DNA from 3 places in the Mesorhizobium bavaricum genome. Region 3 is predicted to be linked to each of the others. Evidence: riboswitches for the same ligand, from Rfam matches in the RefSeq annotation. Region 3 holds a riboswitch; each other region holds the start of a gene.

Region 1 (7,115 bases), on a different replicon from region 3:
GTCTCGTCTACCGGCAGGTAGAGATCGCCGCCCTCGCGGTATTTCGCGGCCATTGCCGCCATGCCCTCTTTCTGTGCCTCGGCGCGGATGTCGTGAGAGATACGCATGGAACAGAATTTCGGCCCGCACATCGAGCAGAAATGCGCCAGCTTGTGCGCCTCCTTAGGCAAGGTCTGGTCGTGGAAGGACCGCGCGGTTTCGGGGTCGAGAGACAGGTTGAACTGGTCCTCCCAGCGGAACTCGAAGCGCGCGCGGGAAAGGGCATCATCCCTGACTTTCGCGGCCGGATGGCCCTTCGCCAGGTCGGCGGCATGGGCGGCGATCTTGTAGGTGATCACGCCAATCTTGACGTCGTTGCGATCGGGAAGGCCGAGATGCTCCTTGGGCGTGACGTAGCAGAGCATGGCCGTGCCGAACCACCCGATCATCGCCGCGCCGATACCTGAGGTGATGTGGTCATAGCCCGGCGCGATGTCGGTCGTCAGCGGCCCAAGCGTATAGAACGGCGCCTCGCCGCACACAGCGAGCTGCTTGTCCATGTTCTCCTTGATCTTGTGCATCGGCACGTGGCCGGGCCCCTCGATCATCACCTGGCAGTCCTTTGCCCAGGCGATCTTCGTCAGCTCGCCGAGCGTTTCCAACTCGGCGAATTGCGCCGCGTCGTTGGCATCGGCGATCGAGCCGGGACGAAGGCCGTCGCCGAGGGAAAAGGACACATCATAGGCACGGCAGATGTCGCAGATTTCCGCGAAATGCTCGTAAAGGAAGCTTTCCCGGTGATGGTGGAGGCACCATTTGGCCATGATAGAGCCGCCGCGCGAGACGATGCCAGTGACCCGGTCGACGGTCAGCGGGATGTAGTGCAGCCGCACGCCCGCATGGATGGTGAAATAGTCGACGCCTTGTTCGGCCTGTTCGATCAGCGTGTCGCGATAGACCTCCCAGGTCAGATCCTCGGCGACGCTGCCGACCTTCTCGAGCGCCTGGTAAAGCGGCACGGTGCCAATCGGCACCGGTGAATTGCGCACGATCCAGTCGCGGATGTTGTGAATGTTGCGGCCGGTCGACAGATCCATCACCGTATCGGCGCCCCAGCGGATCGCCCAGACCATTTTTTCGACCTCCTCGGCCATCGACGATGTGACCGCTGAATTGCCGATATTGGCGTTGATCTTCACCAGGAAATTGCGGCCGATGATCATCGGCTCGCTCTCGGGATGATTGATGTTTGCGGGAATGATCGCCCGTCCGCGCGCCACCTCCTCGCGCACGAATTCCGGCGTGACGAAATCAGGAAGCGCCGCGCCGAAGCTTTCGCCGTCGCGATGCAGCTTGCCGCACAGGCTCTCGCGTCCGAGGTTCTCGCGGATGGCGACGAACTCCATTTCGGGCGTGATGATGCCGGCACGCGCATAGGCGAGCTGTGTCACCGCCTTGCCGGCCTTGGCCCTGAGCGGCCGGTTGCGTAAGGGAAATTCCGGCGTCAGGCGCTCACCCGTGACAAATCCATTGTCTTCGGGCTGGACATGGCGGCCGTCATAGGCTTCGACATCGCCGCGCGCCGCGACCCATTCGTGGCGAAGCCGGGCAAGGCCCTTGTCGATGCTGGTTTCGACAGTCGGGTCGGTATAGGGGCCTGACGGATCGTAGACGGTGACAGGCGGCTCCCCGGCTGTCGGATGGACGGAGATTTCGCGCATCGGCACTTTGATGTGCGGATAGAGGACGCCAGACTTGTGGATCTTGCGTGAGGCGGGCAGTGGTCCCGTCGACACGGCGGGGGTGAGGGCATTCATCTTGAGGCTCCTTTGCTCGTGCATTGGAGACCCAGTTCTGTGCCGGAAGGATGAAAAGACGCTTTGCTCGACCTGCCGAAACAGGACCTCGGGCGTAAACTCCCGCAAGCGCTTGCACCGTCCCTACGCCAGTATGAACTGGATCAGGTTCAACGGGTCACTGCGCCGCGAAAGCCAGCAGTATCTCAGCCCCTTGCCGGGACTCCCCTGGTGAATGCTCCGAATTGAACGAGCCGGCGCTATCTTGTCAAGCGCATTCGGCCGGAGGCTTGGCCCGAGGCGGCGATCGGCGACCAATCAACCCTGGGGAAGCGCGCGCACGTACCGAGAGCAAGTCACGCCTGGAGGAGCGCGAAGCACCGGCGATAGGCGAGCCAGCATGCGGATTCGAAACCTTTTCCAGCACGGCATTTTCGGGCTTTCTTGGCCGACGTTGCTGCCGACAACTGGATGTCCGTCTACGTCATCGGCGTGGGCTAGACGCCCCGTTTGTTTCCCCAGAGCAGAACATGAAGCTGCGGCAGTACACGCGCCTCGAACCACCTGTCACGGGTCACTTTTTCGACCAGCCATTCCATGCGTTTCATCACACCGGCCATGTCGATCAGCACGTCTTCGTTACCGGGACGCGGCGGCGTGTGATTGCCAGGCTGGAGATAGACGGGTAATCGCGGGTAGCGCGCCGCGGCGTCTTTGGCATAGGCATAGTCATCATCGTCGAAGACGACGAGCTTGAGCGTCATCTGCGGCTTATCCTGCGCCGCCTCGACGCAGGCGTCGAACGCGGCCCAATCCGTCGTCATTTCGCTTGAGGGCGGCTTGGGGCTGAGCACCAGCACGTCGAGATCCGCGAACCATTGCTTGGACACCGAGCCTTGGGTTTCCAATGCAAAGCGGTAGCCCTCACCATGCCCGCGGTCGATTAGCGGTCCAAGCGGCTGGATGGCCGGATTGCCGCCCGATAGCGACACCATCACGGGCTGACCGCGGGAAAGCGCAATGACCTTTTGCCAGACCGCATCGGTTGACATCATCTCCCAATCATGGCGGAAGCGACTGTCCACCGCATGCAGGCTGTCGCACCAGGAACAGCGATAATCGCACCCGCCCGTTCTTACGAACACCGTGGGCAAGCCGATCAGCATACCTTCACCCTGAATGGTCGGCCCAAAAATCTCGCTGACGCGGATTCCGGGATGCAACGCGCAAGTCATGGCCGGTATTCCGCCCAGGTTTTCGGCGTCTCGCTCACCCGCACGGCGGAGGTTTGTGGTAGCCGCACCTTGCACCAGTCGTAGAAGTGCCTGGCCAGACATTCCGCTGTGACACGGTCATGCCCCAGAACGTCGTTAAGATGCCGATGGTCGAACGTCCCATCGATGTAGTGTTTGAGCGCCGCCAGGTCGTGGTAGTCGCGCACAAAGCCATGTTCGTTCAGTTCGCCACCTGAAAGCTCCACCACGACGATGTAGTTGTGGCCGTGTAGACGCGCGCACTGATGATCTGGTGGCAAGGAGGTGAGCTGATGCGAGGCCGAGAAGTGGAACTCTTTGGTAATGCGGAACATCACGCGCTCCTTGTCTGGATAGCGTGCAGCCAGAAGTCCGCGTCCTCATAATCTGTCGGGTCGGCAATGCCGGCCAGATCGAATGCTTCGCGCCGATCGACGCATGTCCCACAGCGACCGCAATGACGTGCGCCGCCCTTGTAGCAGGACCACGTCGCCTCGAACGGTGTGGCGTACTTTGCCCCCTCGCTGACGATGTCGGCCTTCGACATATTCACATAGGGAGCGTAAAGGCGGATATCGGCATAGCCTGCGAGCGCATGGTTCTGCATCGTCTGAAACGCGTCGATAAAAGCGGGCCGGCAATCGGGATAGATGAAATGATCTCCGCCGTGGACGGCAGTGGCCACCGCATCGGCCTTCTGCGCGGCGGCAACCGCGAACGCGATAGCCAGCATGATGGCGTTCCTGTTCGGCACCACCGTGATCCTCATGGAGTCTTCGGCATAGTGCCCGTCGGGCACGTCCACATCATCGGTCAGCGCCGAGCCGCTCAGGTTCCGGCCGACATCGCGGATATCGACGATCTGGTGCGGAACACCCAGCCGCTTGGCGCAGATAAAGGCGAAGCCGAGTTCCTTTTTGTGCCTCTGGCCGTAATCGAACGAAAGCAGGCCAATGAGTTTCTGCTCGGTCGCCACCTTGTGAGCGAGCGAAACAGAGTCCAATCCGCCGGAGCAGATGACGAGGGCATTCATGGTTTGAGTCCTTGTTTTGACCGGGTAAGGCTGCGACCGGAGATTTCTCTGCGTTCCCCGTACTCCACGGAGCCGGTTTTGTGAATGGGGGTGGACGCGACTGAGGCGCACGTACCTTGGTGTCAGGGCACCCAACATGGCTTGCACGCGATTAGTCGCATCTTCGACGGCTGGCGGCTGGGGCCGGCACTGCGTATAGGCGTATAGGCGGATAGACGATAGAGAAATCAGCCAATATCACGTCCCGGATTGGGGCGATGCCGTTCAGCTCGCTCATTTCTCTGCCGATATCATCGAGGATTACAAGCGCCTAAATGCATTGCGGAAACGCGTGTAGGAGTTCGGCCTATCGCGAAACGCCTGTTTCGTTCGCTGGTTTCGAGGTTTTTCAGCCCGTTGCGCCAGTAATCAAATGCAACACATCCATGCTGATCACCGACGAACTCCGTTTACGGCTTCTCGCCAATGGCGCAGCCGACACCGAAACCGCCCATATCCCGGTCGTGAAATTATTCGATCCGCCCGGGGCGGCGAACTGGCTTCTGACCGAACTCAGCGCCGACAGCGACACGCTGTTGAGCTTTGCGATCTCTGTTTTCCGTATCCGGAATTGGGCAACGTCAGCCTTGCGGAGCTTGAACAGCGTCGCGGACCTTCAGCCGGCGTCGTACCCTCCCAACCTCGCTGTACATCCCATGAACCAACTTACGAGGCAACGGTGAGCGTCGTTCTCGCGACGCGGCGTAGTGCTTCATTCCCGACGTCCTTGCGAGCGTCGAAGCAGCGGCAGTTCCTCATGGGACGCGGCCATCTGAAAACGCGATGGTGTCGTCCGGAATATTATATTGGCGAACTGAACACCACTTCGCGCATACTTGCAGCTAGCGGGACAAACATCCATGCGGCCTTTAGAGATATCCTCGGGTGCATACAATGAGCGAAATACAACAGCTCACCTTCCGATCTCGATACGGCACGGGGGCTTGCTAATCGGTAGTGACGAGAACGCGGCGCCCGGTCCTTCGGCTGCAGAGGCTCCGGATAAACCCGGCCGGGAAGCCCTTATGAGTGGATCGACGTAAGTGAAACGCCCGAGGACGGGCTTTCAACCTTTCATGAAGGAGGTGCCGTGCACCTGGCCAATGCGATGCTGCAACGGTGAAGCGTGTATACCGCCGGTAAATGTGAACATTACAGTCGCAGTTGAACTGTACAGTTTGTCTAAATGTGCAATACGTTCGATTTGTCCAAGTAACACTTGGAAAGTAGTTGCATAAAAGCAACGTCTAATTATATAACGCTGGCAAGTTAAACTTTACACTTGCACAAATGAGCGTCGCGGATAGCGTCACACTGTGAAGGATGCACTGCGATGTGCGTCTGTTTCGATCGTGGGGCAAGACGGTCGTCCATCGATGTTTTTCCCTTTTTTATTGAGAGGCACAAGTTGAAGCCCCAAGCGGCTGCTAGGTCGCGAGCATACGAAAACGCAACACATCGCCGTCCTCCAAACTTCATGTCTTCAACGCTCTTTCGGCGGCTTGCCGAGGGAAGCCAATGAGAAAGCCAGATATGTCCGGGTCGAGTGATCTTGGGGATGAAAAGCGTCAGGCCGAGCTTTCAAGCTTTGTCATGAAGGAGGTGCAGCGCATTCTTTCCCAATGCGATGCGGCGAGGCAGGGCGACACGGCTACTGTCGCACCTTCGGGTTCTCCTTCCAACGATTTGACCGCCGTGGCCGCCGAATTTCTTGGTAGGCTGGAGGCCGAAGCAGCGCGACGGCTAAATGCACAGGCGTGTGAGATCGCTTCGCGACCGCGGCCAGCCGATCATCCGCTCGGGCATCCGGTTCTGAAAGATTACCCGAGAGAAGGCGCGCGCATTGCGGAGTGGGCCGGTCCAGTTGCGGGGTCGACGCATCTCGAGAGACGTTTTGGAATACCGCGGTCCACGCTGCATTGGTGGCAGCGGCACAATGACGTGGTTGCCTTTCGGAGAGGCTCCCGCAAGCATGTATTTCCCCTGGCTCAGTTCATCGACGGTAGGCCTATGCCCGGAATCAGGCAGGTCCTTGCCTCGATCTCCGATCCCAGGTTGGCTTGGCTATGGCTGATCAGCCCCTCGCCTCTTCTCAAGGGTCGCATTCCTATCGAATTGCTCAGAGAAGGTATGGACGAAGAAGTCGTCGCATCGGCCGCCCAGGCTATTTCTCTGATTGGATCCATCTGACGGCTGACCGGATGCCGGTGGCTGTCCGCGCCTTCTATAAGTGCGCACAAAGCAGATGTACCAATTGTGCGATTTGTGCAGATGTATAGTTGTCCAATTTGTGCAACTAATACTGACGATTTCGTGGTAAAAATGCAACTGATACTTCGATATGTGGCTGGAACACGGAATTTAAACTTGCACTAATTCCTCCGATGAATAGCGTTCGAGCAGGGAAGGATGCATCGCGATGCGCATCTTTTTCGATCGTGGGGACAGGGAGCGGTTCGTCCATTGACGTCCTCGCCCTTTTCAAATCAATGAATGGAGATCAAGTATGAACATCAAGAGCCTTCTTCTCGGCTCAGCTGCGGCCCTGATCGCAGTTTCGGGCGCCCGCGCCGCCGACGCGGTGACCGTCGCCGAGCCGGAACCGGCTGAATACGTCAAGATCTGCGACGTGTACGGCTCGGGCTATTTCTACATCCCCGGCACCGAAACTTGCCTGCGCATCGGCGGCTATGTCCGCTACGACATCGGCGCTGGCGACGTTGGCTCCTACGACGGGGCGAGGACCCACGACGTCCAAGACGGCAGCGATCAGGGCACCTGGCGCAAGAACGCCCGCTTTGACCTAAGGACTTGGACTGGCCAGGAAACCGAGCTCGGCACTTTGAAGACATACACGGAGACCAAATTCAATTTTGGTAACCGCAACGCCTATTCGGGGCCTGACAGTCCCCAGAATTATGCCTTCAATAAAGCAATTACACTGAACTTCGCCTGGATCCAGCTCGGTGGCCTTCGCGTCGGCAAGGATGAATCGGCATTCGATACGTTCATCGG
Region 2 (7,115 bases), on a different replicon from region 3:
AGAAGAAACGTTTGGACGCGACATAAGATTTGGCAGTCTCGGCGTTCGGTTTCTCGACGAACCGGACAACTTTCTCACCGTCGGCCTCGATGTAGCCGAATGCGGTGTCTGGCCTATCCGGGGTTATGCCCAAGGTTGCAATACGCCCCTGCTGCGCCTGTTCGATTGCCCGGTTCATGGCGGTTTGAAATGCGGGCAGATCACCAATCATATGGTCGGCAGGAAAAACACACAGAACAGCATCGGGACCCTGTGTTGCCTTGGCATGGACGGTTGCCGCAGCGACGGCGGCGGCGGTATCCCGACCCTCAGGCTCAAGCAGAAAGGTGCGTGGCAAAACAACGGAATCCAGCTCGTCGAAAACGTCTTTCGTAAGGAAGAGGTGCCCCGTGGACGTAACGGTAACAAGCTCCACGACATGCTGCATCGAAGCGGCGCGCAACACGGTGTGCTGGATGAGCGAAAGTCCATCCGCCACCTTGAGGAAAGGTTTGGGGTGCGATTGCCTTGAGGCGGGCCAGAGCCGCGAACCAGCTCCACCGCTGATGATGACCGGTACCACTTTCATCAAAGGTCCTCTATCTCGTCTGTAAGCGCGAACGCATGTGCCCCTTGCAGCGTCGAGGCGACGATCGCCATGGCCCTGCTCTCGGTCGAAGCTTCCGAGTAGCAGCGCAGTTCCGGGGCATTGCCGGAAGGCCGCAGATGTATGATCTCACCTGAAAGCATCCGCGCCCTGAGGCCATCGGTTTCGTCAATTTCGGCGACGGTCCCGAACGAGGCAAGAAAGTGCTGCAGTGCCTTCCGGCTTGCGAGATGATCCATCAATCTGCGCGAACTTTCCGCGGGGAAGTTCTGAAGCCGGTCACTGGCGCACACAGGAAGATTCCAAAGCCCGCGCAGTCGCGACAGCTTCTTTTTTGTCGACGCCATGGTACTGAGGACGGCCAAAATCGGGAGGAATGAGTCCCGCGTCGGCAGTGCAGTCAATGTCTTCCCATTCACCACACAATCCGAGCCCAGCAGAACACCACCATTGGCCTCAAAGCCGACGATGACGCCGCCGGCGCCGTGTAATGCTTCCATTGCTTCAATGACAAATGGAGACCCGACTTTCGTCCTCAGGACCGCGAAACCAAAGGCCTTCGAAATTCCCGAATTGGAGGTCACCGGCGTCACGATCGTGTCTGCCTTCAGGAAAAGAGCCGTTGCAAGCCCACCCAGGTCGCCGCGAAGAAGATCGCCATTTTCATCAGCGATGAGAGGCCGATCAGCGTCCGCATCGGTCGACACGATGGCATCGAGACCGAATTCGCGGACCCACTTCTTCAATTTCGCGATTGTTGCTGCGTCCACGGCCTCGGTATCGACAGGTACGAAGGTCCCGGTTTTCCCGACGGCGACCACGCTGGCACCGAGCGATCGAAGAACCTGTACCAACAGTTCCGCCGCGACCGAACTGTGCTGATAGACACCAAGTCTCATGCCGGAAAGTGAGCCCGGCTCCAGCATATCATGGGCGCGCTCTCGATACGAGGCGATCGCTTCTTCACGGTGCATAGGCCACGTCGTTCCCAGACAAGCCGTTGGTGAGCAATACGCAACTGATCTTTCGGCTACAAAGCGCGTAATCGCGGCCTCATCCGCCTTGCTGATTTCACCATTCGGGCCATAGAATTTGATGCCATTGCGATCGGCTGGAATGTGCGACCCGGTGACCATAAGAGCCGCCGCGCCGTGTTTGCATGCATATAGTGCCAGCGCAGGCGTAGGTATGGTGCCGCAATCGATCGGCTGGAAACCATTTGCGGCCAACGCCGCCATGCAATTGTTGGCTATCGCCTGACTGCTGTCACGTAGGTCGCGGCCTATGAAGACCGAACTATTCGGCTGAACCCGGCTGGAAATCAAACGCCAAGCGAAAGCTTCGGCATAAAGTCCGCTGGCCTTGCCGACCAATTCCGAAGCCAAACCTCGAACGCCGCTTGACCCGAATTTCATGATTTCGCTTTGCTAGTGGACAGGCAGGGTGGGGTCATGTTGCAATGGGCTAGTACTTTCTATTGCAAGGGCCATCGCTCTCAGCCACCTGTTGTTCAGATATGCGGTCTCTACAACACGGTGTGGCGTAAGGACCCCTCAGAGTTCCGCCGAACAGCAGGGCATCCACTGGCACAGGGGCATCCACAGTTCTCCTTCTATTGGAATCTTTTGGCGCGCTCATCTAATGATCGAGGCAGTAGAGTGATCGATCGGTGCCTGCCGGTATTTCGCTATGCAGCATCATGACAGATCCGTAAACTTGGTTGTTTGGATGGAATGCATCCATGGCATGGATAGGGCTAGAAGGCCGTCTCGATCAGCGCAATGGAACCTGTGATTCTTAGGTATTTGGATTAAGGTCAGCCAGAGCGCTCGCCGACCATGGCGTCGCCTAGGGCGCTAGACCCAAGAAGCAGGAACCGATGCTGGGATCAGCTGGGACAACGATCAGCGCCGACAATGTCTTGCCTTGCGACGCCTTCAGTCTAGGAAAGTTGTTCTGGAATTGCGTTCGATCAAGGCCCAGCGCAAAACCTTGATGCAGTCGTCGCCGCCGCAATCTTCGCCTTCGGCTTTGTCTACATCCATCAGTTCGAGGACGGAAACGGCCGCATTCACCGCTACCTGATCCACCACGTCCTTGCCATGCACCGCTTCAATCGCCGGGAGTGGTGTTCCCGTATCGGCCGCGATCCTGGACCAGATCGACGAGTACAGGCGTATGCTGGAGAGCTATTCGAAGCGCTTCTGCCATTGGTCGAAGGGGAACTGACGCCGCAATTCAAGTCCGGGTGCTGAATGACACCGGGGATTTCTACCGATACTTCGATGCAACCCCGCACGCCGAATTTCTTTATGCCTGCGTTCGGCGGACGATCGAACGGTTCCTTCCCTACGAAACAGCTTTTCTGCAGCGCTACGATCAATTCCGGTAACATGTGAATGCCTTTATCGACACGCCTGAGCGGCTGATCGATCTGCTCTTCCGTTTCCTTAACCAGAATGGTGGCCCCTATCGAGCCGCGCCCTCGGAAAGGAATTTCCCGCTCTGACCAATGACAAAGCGCGGGCGGCTCGAGGCGATCTATGCGCAGACCAGAAAACGGCAAAGCACGCGGCAGAAGCCTTTCACTGGGACTGCCGGTCGACCCTTGCGTTATCGCCGAACTCGGGACGTCAAGTTCTGGAGCAAACCGGACAAGCCGAAGGTGTGTCGGGAATGCTGCTGCGCCACGGCAGTGATTTCTGCATCGTCTATACGCCTACATACGCAGTGGCGGATTAAGCCCCCCAGCGGTCGAAGATGCGCGACAAGTCGCGTGCAAAGTCATCTTGGGGACCCTGACAACAAGGTACGTGCGCTCAATCGCGTCCACCCCATTCACAAAACCGGCTCGGTGGAGTAGTGGGAACGCAGAGAAATCTCCGGTCGCAGCCTTACCCGGTCAAAACAAGGACTCAAACTATGAATGCCCTCGTCATCTGCTCCGGCGGATTGGACTCTGTTTCGCTCGCTCACAAGGTGGCGACCGAGCAGAAACTCATTGGCCTGCTTTCGTTCGATTACGGCCAGAGGCACAAAAAGGAACTCGGCTTTGCCGCCATCTGTGCCAAACGGCTGGGTGTTCCGCACCAGATCGTCGATATCCGCGATGTTGGCCGGAACCTGAGCGGCTCGGCGCTGACTGATGATGTGGACGTGCCCGACGGGCACTATGCCGAAGACTCCATGAGGATCACGGTGGTGCCGAACAGGAACGCCATCATGCTGGCTATCGCCTTCGGGGTTGCCGCCGCGCAGAAGGCCGATGCGGTGGCCACTGCCGTCCATGGCGGAGATCATTTCATCTATCCCGATTGCCGACCCGCTTTTATCGACGCCTTTCAGACGATGCAGAACCATGCGCTCGCAGGCTACGCCGATATCCGCCTTTACGCTCCCTATGTGAATATGTCGAAGGCCGACATCGTCAGCGAGGGGGCAAAGTACGCCACACCGTTCGAGGCGACGTGGTCCTGCTACAAGGGCGGTGCACGTCACTGCGGTCGCTGTGGGACATGCGTCGAACGGCGCGAAGCATTCGATCTGGCCGACATCACCGACCCGACAGATTATGAGGATGCAGACTTCTGGCTGCACGCTATCCAGACAAGGAGCGCGTGATGTTCCGCATTACCAAAGAGTTCCACTTCTCGGCCTCGCATCAGCTCACCTCCTTGCCACCAGATCATCAGTGCGCGCGTCTACACGGCCACAACTACATCGTCGTAGTGGAGCTTTCAGGTGGCGAACTGAACGAACATGGCTTTGTGCGCGACTACCACGACCTGGCGGCGCTCAAGCACTACATCGACGGGACGTTCGACCATCGGCATCTTAACGACGTTCTAGGGCATGACCGTGTCACGGCGGAATGTCTGGCCAGGCACTTCCACGACTGGTGCAAGGTGCGGCTACCACAAACCTCCGCCGTGCGGGTGAGCGAGACGCCGAAAACCTGGGCGGAATACCGGCCATGACTAACGCAATGCAGCCCGGAATCCGCGTGAGCGAGATTTTTGGGCCGACCATTCAGGGCGAAGGCATGCTGATCGGCTTGCCCACGGTGTTCGTAAGAACAGGCGGGTGCGATTATCGCTGTTCCTGGTGCGACAGCCTGCATGCGGTGGACAGTCGCTTCCGCCATGATTGGGAGATGATGTCAACCGACGCGGTCTGGCAAAAGGTCATTGCGCTTTCCGGCGGTCAGCCCGTGATGGTGTCGCTGTCAGGCGGCAATCCGGCCATCCAGCCGCTTGGCCCGCTGATCGACCGCGGGCATGGTGAGGGCTACCGCTTTGCATTGGAAACCCAGGGCTCGGTGCCTAAGGAATGGTTCGCGGATCTGGACGTGCTGGTGCTCAGCCCCAAGCCACCCTCAAGCGAAATGACGACAGATTGGGCCGCGTTCGACACCTGCGTCGAGGCGGCGCAGGATAAGCCGCGGATGGCGCTCAAGCTCGTCGTCTTCGACGATGAGGACTATGCCTATGCCAAGGACGCCGCGACGCGCTACCCGCAATTACCCGTCTATCTGCAGCCCGGCAATCACACGCCGCCGCGTCCCGGTAACGAAGACGTGCTGATCGACATGGCCGGTGTGATGAAACGCATGGAATGGCTGGTCGAAAAAGTGACCCGTGACAGGTGGTTCGAGGCGCGCGTACTGCCGCAACTTCATGTTCTGCTTTGGGGAAACAAACGGGGCGTCTAGCCCACGCCGATGACGTAGACGGACATCCAGTTGTCGGCAGCAACGTCGGCCAAGAAAGCCCGAAAATGCCGTGCTGGAAAAGGTTTCGAATCCGCATGCTGGCTCGCCTATCGCCGGTGCTTCGCGCTCCTCCAGGCGTGACTTGCTCTCGGTACGTGCGCGCGCTTCCCCAGGGTTGATTGGTCGCCGATCGCCGCCTCGGGCCGAATGCGCTTGACAAGATAGCGCCGGCTCGTTCAATTCGGAGCATTCACCAGGGGAGTCCCGGCAAGGGGCTGAGATACTGCTGGCTTTCGCGGCGCAGTGACCCGTTGAACCTGATCCAGTTCATACTGGCGTAGGGACGGTGCAAGCGCTTTGCGGGAGTTTACGCCCGAGGTCCTGTTTCGAGCAGGCGGCCAAAGCGTCTTTTCATCCTTCCGGCACAGAACTGGGTCTCCAATGCACGAGCAAAGGAGCCTCAAGATGAATGCCCTCACCCCCGCCGTGTCGACGGGACCACTGCCCGCCTCACGCAAGATCCACAAGTCTGGCGTCCTCTATCCGCACATCAAAGTGCCGATGCGCGAAATCTCCGTCCATCCGACAGCCGGGGAGCCGCCTGTCACCGTCTACGATCCGTCAGGCCCCTATACCGACCCGACTGTCGAAACCAGCATCGACAAGGGCCTTGCCCGGCTTCGCCACGAATGGGTCGCGGCGCGCGGCGATGTCGAAGCCTATGACGGCCGCCATGTCCAGCCCGAAGACAATGGATTTGTCACGGGTGAGCGCCTGACGCCGGAATTTCCCTTACGCAACCGGCCGCTCAGGGCCAAGGCCGGCAAGGCGGTGACACAGCTCGCCTATGCGCGTGCCGGCATCATCACGCCCGAAATGGAGTTCGTCGCCATCCGCGAGAACCTCGGACGCGAGAGCCTGTGCGGCAAGCTGCATCGCGACGGCGAAAGCTTCGGCGCGGCGCTTCCTGATTTCGTCACGCCGGAATTCGTGCGCGAGGAGGTGGCGCGCGGACGGGCGATCATTCCCGCAAACATCAATCATCCCGAGAGCGAGCCGATGATCATCGGCCGCAATTTCCTGGTGAAGATCAACGCCAATATCGGCAATTCAGCGGTCACATCGTCGATGGCCGAGGAGGTCGAAAAAATGGTCTGGGCGATCCGCTGGGGCGCCGATACGGTGATGGATCTGTCGACCGGCCGCAACATTCACAACATCCGCGACTGGATCGTGCGCAATTCACCGGTGCCGATTGGCACCGTGCCGCTTTACCAGGCGCTCGAGAAGGTCGGCAGCGTCGCCGAGGATCTGACCTGGGAGGTCTATCGCGACACGCTGATCGAACAGGCCGAACAAGGCGTCGACTATTTCACCATCCATGCGGGCGTGCGGCTGCACTACATCCCGCTGACCGTCGACCGGGTCACTGGCATCGTCTCGCGCGGCGGCTCTATCATGGCCAAATGGTGCCTCCACCATCACCGGGAAAGCTTCCTTTACGAGCATTTCGCGGAAATCTGCGACATCTGCCGTGCCTATGATGTGTCCTTTTCCCTCGGCGACGGCCTTCGTCCCGGCTCGATCGCCGATGCCAACGACGCGGCGCAATTCGCCGAGTTGGAAACGCTCGGCGAGCTGACGAAGATCGCCTGGGCAAAGGACTGCCAGGTGATGATCGAGGGGCCCGGCCACGTGCCGATGCACAAGATCAAGGAGAACATGGACAAGCAGCTCGCTGTGTGCGGCGAGGCGCCGTTCTATACGCTTGGGCCGCTGACGACCGACATCGCGCCGGGCTATGACCACATCACCTCA
Region 3 (7,115 bases):
CGATCGCATGCCACTCGTGATCCTCGACCGCCTTTCGGGTGGCGGCCTGTGTCCAGGCCGTGGCCACCGACAAGGGCAGCAGCAGGGCGGCCTCCAGCCCCGGCGCCAGCCAGCGCGGCCCGAATGAGAGGTTGTTGATGACCAGAAGCTGCAGGCAGATGATGACGAGGACGGCCGCACGCGCCATCCAGAAATCGAGCGCGCGGTAGTGTATGACGGCATGCTGGTGGCGCATTGGAATCCGGATTTTCGAACAGGGCCAGGCGTGCAGCGCTGTCCTGCCTGGAGAGAGGAGCGCCGATGTTCCTGCTCGATCTTGGTGCTGCAATGGCACACAGCTATACTTTTTCGTAAGCTTCGATGTTTGGGGCTGTTCGTTAAACCGGACTATGTGATTTAAGCGCCGCATGGCGGGGATAGATGGATCCATGGACAAATGGGGGCCGGCGGGATTGCCTGCCGCCGGTGTCGATTCCGCATCGGTTTTGTCCAGTCTGATCGGTCGCCCCGGGTATCTGCTGGCGATTTTGTGCCTGACGCAGATAGTCTGCTGGACAGCGATGCCCGCACTTATCAACGTCTCGCCGCCGAACGATGTCGTCGAAGGCTTCATGTGGGGACGCGAATGGGTGCTGTTGACCTACAAGCACCCACAACTTCCCGCATGGCTGCTCGAGACCAGCCATCTTCTGACCGGATCGTTCCGCTGGCCGCAATATCTCGTGGCCCAGCTGACGATCTCGGCGACTTTCGTCCTGGTCTATCTGCTGGCCCGTGACCTGCTTGGGCAGAGGCGCGCGCTGGCCGCCGTGCTTTTGATGCCGTCGCTCTATTTCTTCGGTTGGCCGACCCCGCAGTTCAATCATGACTACGCGCAGATGCCCTTCTGGGCAGCCATCTGCTGGCTGCTGTGGCGTGCGGGCCGTGGCGGCGGGCCGGGCTGGTGGCTGGCACTCGGACTGGTGTCGGGCGTCGGGCTCTACGCCAAGTTCTCGACCGGCCTGCTGTTGCTGTTCGGCGCCATCTGGCTGTTGTGCGACGCACGGGCACGCAGCCGGCTTGCCACGCCTTGGCCATGGCTTGGGCTCGCCGTTTTCGTCGCTGTCGCAGCGCCGCTGGCCGTCGAGCTCTACCGCATCGATTTCCTGCCGCTGACATATGCCGCCTGGCGCGATCAATGGGTGCTGGCCCATCGCTCCCGCTTCTATTACATCGGCGTCCAGATGGCCGGGCTCTGCGGCTTTGTCCTGGTGCTGGCGATATCAGGGCTGCTGCGGCGCTCGCCCCCGCCGCAAGAGCCCGTCGGGCGCGGTACGCTGGTCTATCTCCTGTGGATGGGGGTTGGCCCGGCGATCCTCGTCATGGTGGCGTCCCTGTTCGCCGGCGTAGGCGAGGCCTGGGGCGCGCCGATGTACAATCTTGCTGGCGTTGTGGCGCTGGCTCTGCTGGGCCACCGTCTCGGCGACGTCGAGATGCGAAAGCTGGCGATCTGCGCGCTCATCTTCATTGTCGGCATCTCCGGTGCCTATGCGGGCATCCGCTGGACGAAATGCAATCTGCGCGGGCGCATGGACGCCGTCTGCTGGCCGGCGCAGAAGATCTCGGATGAGGCCGAGGCCGTCTGGCACGCGGCGACGCCCGATCGGCTCGACATCGTTGGCGGCCATGGCCTTCTTGCGCCGCTGGCGGGCCTTAATGCCTATGACAAGCCGTCTATCTTCACCGACCTGAGCATGCAGTACGCCCCCTGGATCACCAAGGAGCGGCTGCGCGACCACGGCATACTCCTGGTCTGGCCTGGGCGCGACGTGCCAGCTCAGCTGCAGGCGTGGGTGGGCAACGTCCCGGTCAAGACTGTTCTTTTCGACTGGTCGCTCAAGGCGCCGCCGGTGGCGATCAGTTTTGCCGCCGTTCCGCCCGGCGCGCCGCAGTTGCCGAGTGCGATCGACAGCCTCGCCCAAACGAGCAACTGAAGCAGGTCGGCCGGTCCGCTGGACGAAGCAAGCGACAATGCCCATTTATGGGGAGATCCAAACTTGCTTTTGCGCAATTCCAGACGGAAAAACCGCTACACTTTTCCTGGAATTGCTTTTGAGGAGACGTGATATGGCGACTTCGACCGAACGTGCAGTGCTTGCCGGCGGCTGTTTCTGGGGCATGCAGGATTTGATACGGCGCTATCCCGGCGTCATCTCCACCCGTGTCGGCTACAGTGGCGGCGACGTACCAAACGCCACCTACCGCAACCATGGCTCCCATGCCGAGGCCATCGAGATCAATTTCGATCCTGCCATCATCAGCTATCGCACGCTACTGGAGCGCTTTTTCCAGATCCATGATCCGACGACCCGCAACCGCCAGGGCAACGATGTCGGGATGAGCTATCGATCGGCGATCTACTACACCAGCGATGAGCAGAAGCGCGTTGCCGGAGACACCATCGCCGATGTCGACGCCTCCGGCCTGTGGCCGGGCAAGGTCGTCACCGAGGTCGCACCGGTCGGCGACTTCTGGGAAGCCGAGCCCGAGCATCAGGACTATCTGGAGAAATATCCCAGCGGCTACACCTGCCACTTCGTCCGGCCGGGCTGGAAGCTGCCGGTTCGCGAGAAGGCGGTTTCGTAGGGTTCACAGGATCGGGGCCAGGCCCCGATCCACGCCTTGCCGATTGCCGCAGATCAAGCCTGCTGCGTCGGATAGAGCGTCAGGATGTTGACGTTGACCCTTGGCGGCTGCGAGACCGCGTAGAGCATGGCGGCGGCGATGTCCTCGCTCTCCAACTGCTCCATGTCGCCCAATCTTTGCTCGACCGCCATCCGCACATCGTCGCGCATGTTGGCGGTGAATTCGGTTCTGACCGCGCCGGGTTCGATCACTGTGACGCGGATACCGTCCTTGCCGATTTCGCGGCGCAGCGATTCCGCCATGGCGCTGGCCGCATGCTTGGTGCCGGAATAGACCACCGATGGATGGATGTAGCGGCCGGTGCCGGACGAGACGATGACGATGTGCCCCGATCCCTGCCGTTTCATCGCCGGCAGCGCCGCGTTGATCGCGTAGAGCAGACCCAGAATGTTGATATCGACCATTTCCCGGTATTCGCCGGTGGTGGTGTTCTGGAACGGGGCGGCGACGCCGACACCGGCAACATTGAACAGCATGTCCAGCCGGCCATAGTCTTCCAACACGCGCCGGACCATGGCGGCTGCCTGGGATTCATCGGTGATGTCGGCCTCGATGGCCAAGGCTTCGCCGCCGTTGTCGCGGATGCGTGTGGCCAGATCGTCGAGCCGCTGCCGGCGCCGCGCCGCGATGGCGACGATCGCGCCTTGCGCCGCCAGCGCCAGCGCGGTTGCCGCGCCAATGCCCGAGGAGGCGCCGGTTACCAGGACGATTTTTCCATTGAGTTTCCGCATGTTCGTTGCTCCTGCTCAGAAGGAGATTCAAAGGCATTCGGTGCCGATCCTGCTCGGCACGTTGGAGCCATATCCTCAATCTGGACTGCAGACGCCCTACGGAGAATATGATAGAATATCATCATACTCATTGGAGAATCCGGTATAATGCGCGGTAGCGAGTATGCGGAACTGAAGGCCTTTGCCGCTGTCGTCGCGCATGGCAGCTTCGCCCGTGCGGCTGAAGATCTCCGGATGTCGGCGTCGACGCTCAGCCAGACGATCCGTCAGCTCGAAGCGCGGCTTGGCCTGCGCCTGCTCAACCGCACGACCCGCAGCCTCTCGCTGACTGAAGCCGGCGCGCGCCTGCATGCGCGCTTCGCGCCGGCCATGGCCGAGATGGAGGCGGCGGTCGGCGATGCGACCGCCTTGCGCGACACGCCGGCCGGCATCTTGCGCGTCCATATGCCAAGCGTTGCCGCCGCCACCTATCTGGAGCCGGTGCTCGGCCGTTTTCACCAGGCATGGCCGGACATCGTGCTCGATGTGACGATCGACGATGCGGCCATCGATATTGTCGAGGCCGGCTATGACGTCGGCGCCAGGCTAGGCGAATTTCTCGAAGCCGACATGGTCGCCGTGGCGCTTGGCGGCACGCTGCGCCAGCTCGCCGTGGCCTCGCCGGACTACATCGCCCGTTGCGGATCGCCGTCGGCACCGGTCGATCTGCTCCAGCACCGCTGCATCAATTGGCGCCGGCCGGGCAGTGCTGGCCTCTATCCCTGGGAATTCGCCAGGGATGGCCAGTGGTTCTCGGTCGCGGTCAACGGCCCGCTTGTCGTCTCCAGCCGCGACATGGCGATTGCCGCCGCTGTGCAGGGTGTCGGCATCGCCTTCTGGGCGGAAGACCTCGTGCGCCCGCTGATCGATGCCGGCCAACTGGTGTCGCTGCTGGATGATTGGTGCGCGACCTTTCCCGGCTGGTTCCTCTGCTATCAGAAGCAGCGTCATACACCACCGGCCGTGCGCGCCTTCGTCGATTTCATGCGCCATGCGCATGCCGGCCGCCAGACGCTGCCAGCTGGTTGAGCGTTTGTCGCTCGAACGGCCCGGGTTTCGGTTGCGGCAGCGAAGGTTGCCGACAAACTCCGGTCCGGCAGCACCGACGGTTTGCGCTCAGGGCCTGGGCCTGGCGCAATGCTTTTGGCGCAGAGCACCGAAAAAACGGCTTTCGCTTCAGCTCGAATGGTGCTTTAACCCGCGCATCCACAGGGGTGCTCCGTACGGTCGGGGCTGAGACGGGGGCGGCAAGCCCACAGACCCTAGAAGCTGATCTGGGTAATACCAGCGGAGCGAGGCGGGCGATGTTTTCAGGCGCACAGATTTCCCTATATCCCATGGCCGACGATTTCGTCGGTGTCATCCTTGGCGCGCTGGGCGCGCTCGATCCCTACCGCGACCGGCTCAGGATCGAGACCGACGACATCTCGACCTTGTTGGTCGGGCCGCCCGAAGTGCTGTTTCCGGCGATCCGGGACCTGTTCGTGGCGGCGGCACGCAGCGGCAAACATTGCGTGCTGTCGGCCACCATCTCGCGCGGCTGCCCCGGCGAGCCGGATGATCCGATCTGCAGCTCCGATGCGCTTGGCGGACCTGCCAGGCCACTCGGCCCGCGCAAGGACGCGGCAATCGCGGCGGTGCGCGGCGCGGCCGCCACCGGCCAGCCGGCGGCAGCGCAGTTCTCGCTCTATGTGATGGGCACCGACGACCACATGGACGAGATCTACGGCTGCATCGATTTTCTCAAGCAGTCCGGCGTCTATGAGCGCTCGAAGCATTTCTGCACGAAATTGCGCGGGGATGCCGGCGCGATCTTTTCGGCGCTCGACGAGGCCTTTTGCCGCTTCGGGCCCGGCGCCGGCCACGTAACCCTCGACGTCACGGTCTCGGCCAACAGCCCGTCGGCCGTCTGAGCCAGCCGCGCTTTCGCGCGACCTCGTCAAAGGTTATGTCCGTGGCCTCACCATCAGTCGCTTCGCGCCCGATCGCGAGCCTTGTTGTCAAGACAGCACCAGCCGTGATCTCGGTCGGGCTGCTGCTTCTGGCGTGGCAGCTCTACGCCACGTGTTCCGGCATCAAGCCGACGACGCTGCCGGCGCCGTCGCGCGTGTTCGAGCAGGCGGTGCTCAATCGCGAGGTGCTGGTCGACAATGCCATTCCCACCATTCGCGCCACGCTGATCGGCTTTGCCTTTTCACTCGGCGCTGCTTTTGCGCTGTCGATGCTGGTCGATTTCTTCCAGCCGCTGCGGCGTGCGCTGTTTCCCGTTTTCATCGTCAGCCAAACCTTGCCGCTGGTGGCGATCGCGCCGCTGGTGGTGCTGTGGTTCGGCTTCGGGCTGACGCCCAAGATCATGCTGGTGGCGCTGGTCACCTTCTTTCCGATGCTAGTGGCACTGGTCGAGGGCTACGAGGCGACGGAGTCCGAGATCGGCCAGATGCTGCGCGCGATGGGGGCAGGGCGCTGGCGCGTCTTCGTGCTGGCGCGGCTGCCGTCGGCGCTGCCCTATTTCTTCGCCGGCCTGAGGATATCCATCACCTATGCCGTGGTCGGCGCCATCTTCGCTGAATATGCCGGTGCGGCGAAGGGGCTGGGCATCTACATGCTCAACGCCAAGAACAATTTCCGCCCCGATCTGGTGCTGGCCGCCGTCGGTGTCAGCGCTGCGCTGACACTTGTCCTGTTCGCGTTGACGGTGCTGCTGCAGCGGCTTGTCATGCCCTGGGAACGGGCCGCCGGCAAGCAACCCGCCGGCATGGGGCCGCGGCCATGAGCAGGCTCGAGCTGCGGCATGTGCGCAAGGCCTTCGGCGGGCTCGACGTGCTTGCCGGCATTTCGCTCTGCGTCGGCGCCGGTGAATTCGTCTCCATCCTTGGTCCATCGGGCGCCGGCAAATCGACGCTGTTCCAGCTTCTGACCGGCGCGCAGCACGGCGAGGGCGAGATGTTCTTCGACGGCGCGCCGCTCGACGACTACGGCAGGCATTTCGCATTCATGCCGCAGCGTGACGCGCTGATGCCGTGGCGACGCATCCTCGACAACACGACGCTCGGGCTCGAAGTGCAAGGCGTCAGGCGCAAGGCGGCGCGGGCGCGCGTCGCGCCGCTGTTTGCCGAATTCGGGCTTGCCGGCTTCGAGCGGCATTTTCCGGCGCAGCTGTCGGGCGGCATGCGCCAGCGCGCGGCGCTTTTGCGCACCGTGGTGCAGGAGCGCGACATGCTGTTGCTCGACGAACCGTTCGGCGCGCTCGACGCACTGACCCGCACCGCCATGCAGCGCTGGCTGGAACAGATGTGGCGGCATCACCGCTGGACGGCGCTGCTGATCACCCACGATGTGCGCGAAGCCGTGTTCCTGTCCGACCGAATCTATGTGTTGTCGGCACGCCCGGCCCGCATCGTCCGCGAAATCAAGGTGCCGCTGCCGCGGCCGCGCGATCCCACCGGAGTGGCCGCGCTGCAGGCAAGCACGCTTGAAGCCGAGATTCTCGACATCATCCTCAATCCCGGACCCAACCCACACCCATCCAAAGGATACGATCATGACTGACTTGACGCGCCGGCAAGCCTTGTTGCTGACCCTTGCCACGGGTGTTCCACTCATTGCCGGAGCGGGCCGGGCTCAAACGCAATCGGCGGTACAAAAGGTCACCGTCGCACT

The links. Region 3 has a riboswitch for thiamine pyrophosphate ahead of AC1RZR_RS16690 (YkoF family thiamine/hydroxymethylpyrimidine-binding protein). Riboswitches for the same ligand answer to the same signal wherever they lie in the genome.
Positions count from the first base shown of each region.
Region 1: it holds a riboswitch for thiamine pyrophosphate, as region 3 does, so the genes downstream of both, thiC (phosphomethylpyrimidine synthase ThiC) here and AC1RZR_RS16690 (YkoF family thiamine/hydroxymethylpyrimidine-binding protein) in region 3, are expected to answer to the same signal.
Region 2: it holds a riboswitch for thiamine pyrophosphate, as region 3 does, so the genes downstream of both, thiC (phosphomethylpyrimidine synthase ThiC) here and AC1RZR_RS16690 (YkoF family thiamine/hydroxymethylpyrimidine-binding protein) in region 3, are expected to answer to the same signal.

Region 1 covers NZ_JBXAYV010000002.1:93,067-100,181, reverse strand. Annotated here, with positions in the region: gene thiC (phosphomethylpyrimidine synthase ThiC) at 1-1,796, opposite strand, end outside; TPP riboswitch at 1,899-2,015, opposite strand; gene queE (7-carboxy-7-deazaguanine synthase QueE) at 2,273-3,010, opposite strand; gene queD (6-carboxytetrahydropterin synthase QueD) at 3,007-3,363, opposite strand; gene queC (7-cyano-7-deazaguanine synthase QueC) at 3,363-4,061, opposite strand; gene AC1RZR_RS36685 (DUF2958 domain-containing protein) at 4,487-4,783, shown strand; gene AC1RZR_RS36680 (antitoxin Xre/MbcA/ParS-like domain-containing protein) at 5,619-6,290, shown strand; gene AC1RZR_RS36675 (porin) at 6,607-7,115, shown strand, end outside.
Region 2 covers NZ_JBXAYV010000001.1:509,517-516,631, forward strand. Annotated here, with positions in the region: gene AC1RZR_RS35175 (mannose-1-phosphate guanylyltransferase/mannose-6-phosphate isomerase) at 1-568, opposite strand, end outside; gene AC1RZR_RS35180 (phosphomannomutase) at 568-2,001, opposite strand; gene AC1RZR_RS35185 (hypothetical protein) at 2,524-2,694, opposite strand; gene AC1RZR_RS35190 (hypothetical protein) at 2,626-2,841, shown strand; gene queC (7-cyano-7-deazaguanine synthase QueC) at 3,509-4,207, shown strand; gene queD (6-carboxytetrahydropterin synthase QueD) at 4,207-4,563, shown strand; gene queE (7-carboxy-7-deazaguanine synthase QueE) at 4,560-5,297, shown strand; TPP riboswitch at 5,543-5,659, shown strand; gene thiC (phosphomethylpyrimidine synthase ThiC) at 5,763-7,115, shown strand, end outside.
Region 3 covers NZ_CM165566.1:3,387,216-3,394,330, forward strand. Annotated here, with positions in the region: gene AC1RZR_RS16665 (hypothetical protein) at 1-235, opposite strand, end outside; gene AC1RZR_RS16670 (glycosyltransferase family 39 protein) at 561-1,973, shown strand; gene msrA (peptide-methionine (S)-S-oxide reductase MsrA) at 2,107-2,625, shown strand; gene AC1RZR_RS16680 (SDR family oxidoreductase) at 2,679-3,416, opposite strand; gene AC1RZR_RS16685 (LysR family transcriptional regulator) at 3,564-4,484, shown strand; TPP riboswitch at 4,656-4,769, shown strand; gene AC1RZR_RS16690 (YkoF family thiamine/hydroxymethylpyrimidine-binding protein) at 4,760-5,368, shown strand; gene AC1RZR_RS16695 (ABC transporter permease) at 5,404-6,228, shown strand; gene AC1RZR_RS16700 (ABC transporter ATP-binding protein) at 6,225-7,004, shown strand; gene AC1RZR_RS16705 (ABC transporter substrate-binding protein) at 6,997-7,115, shown strand, end outside.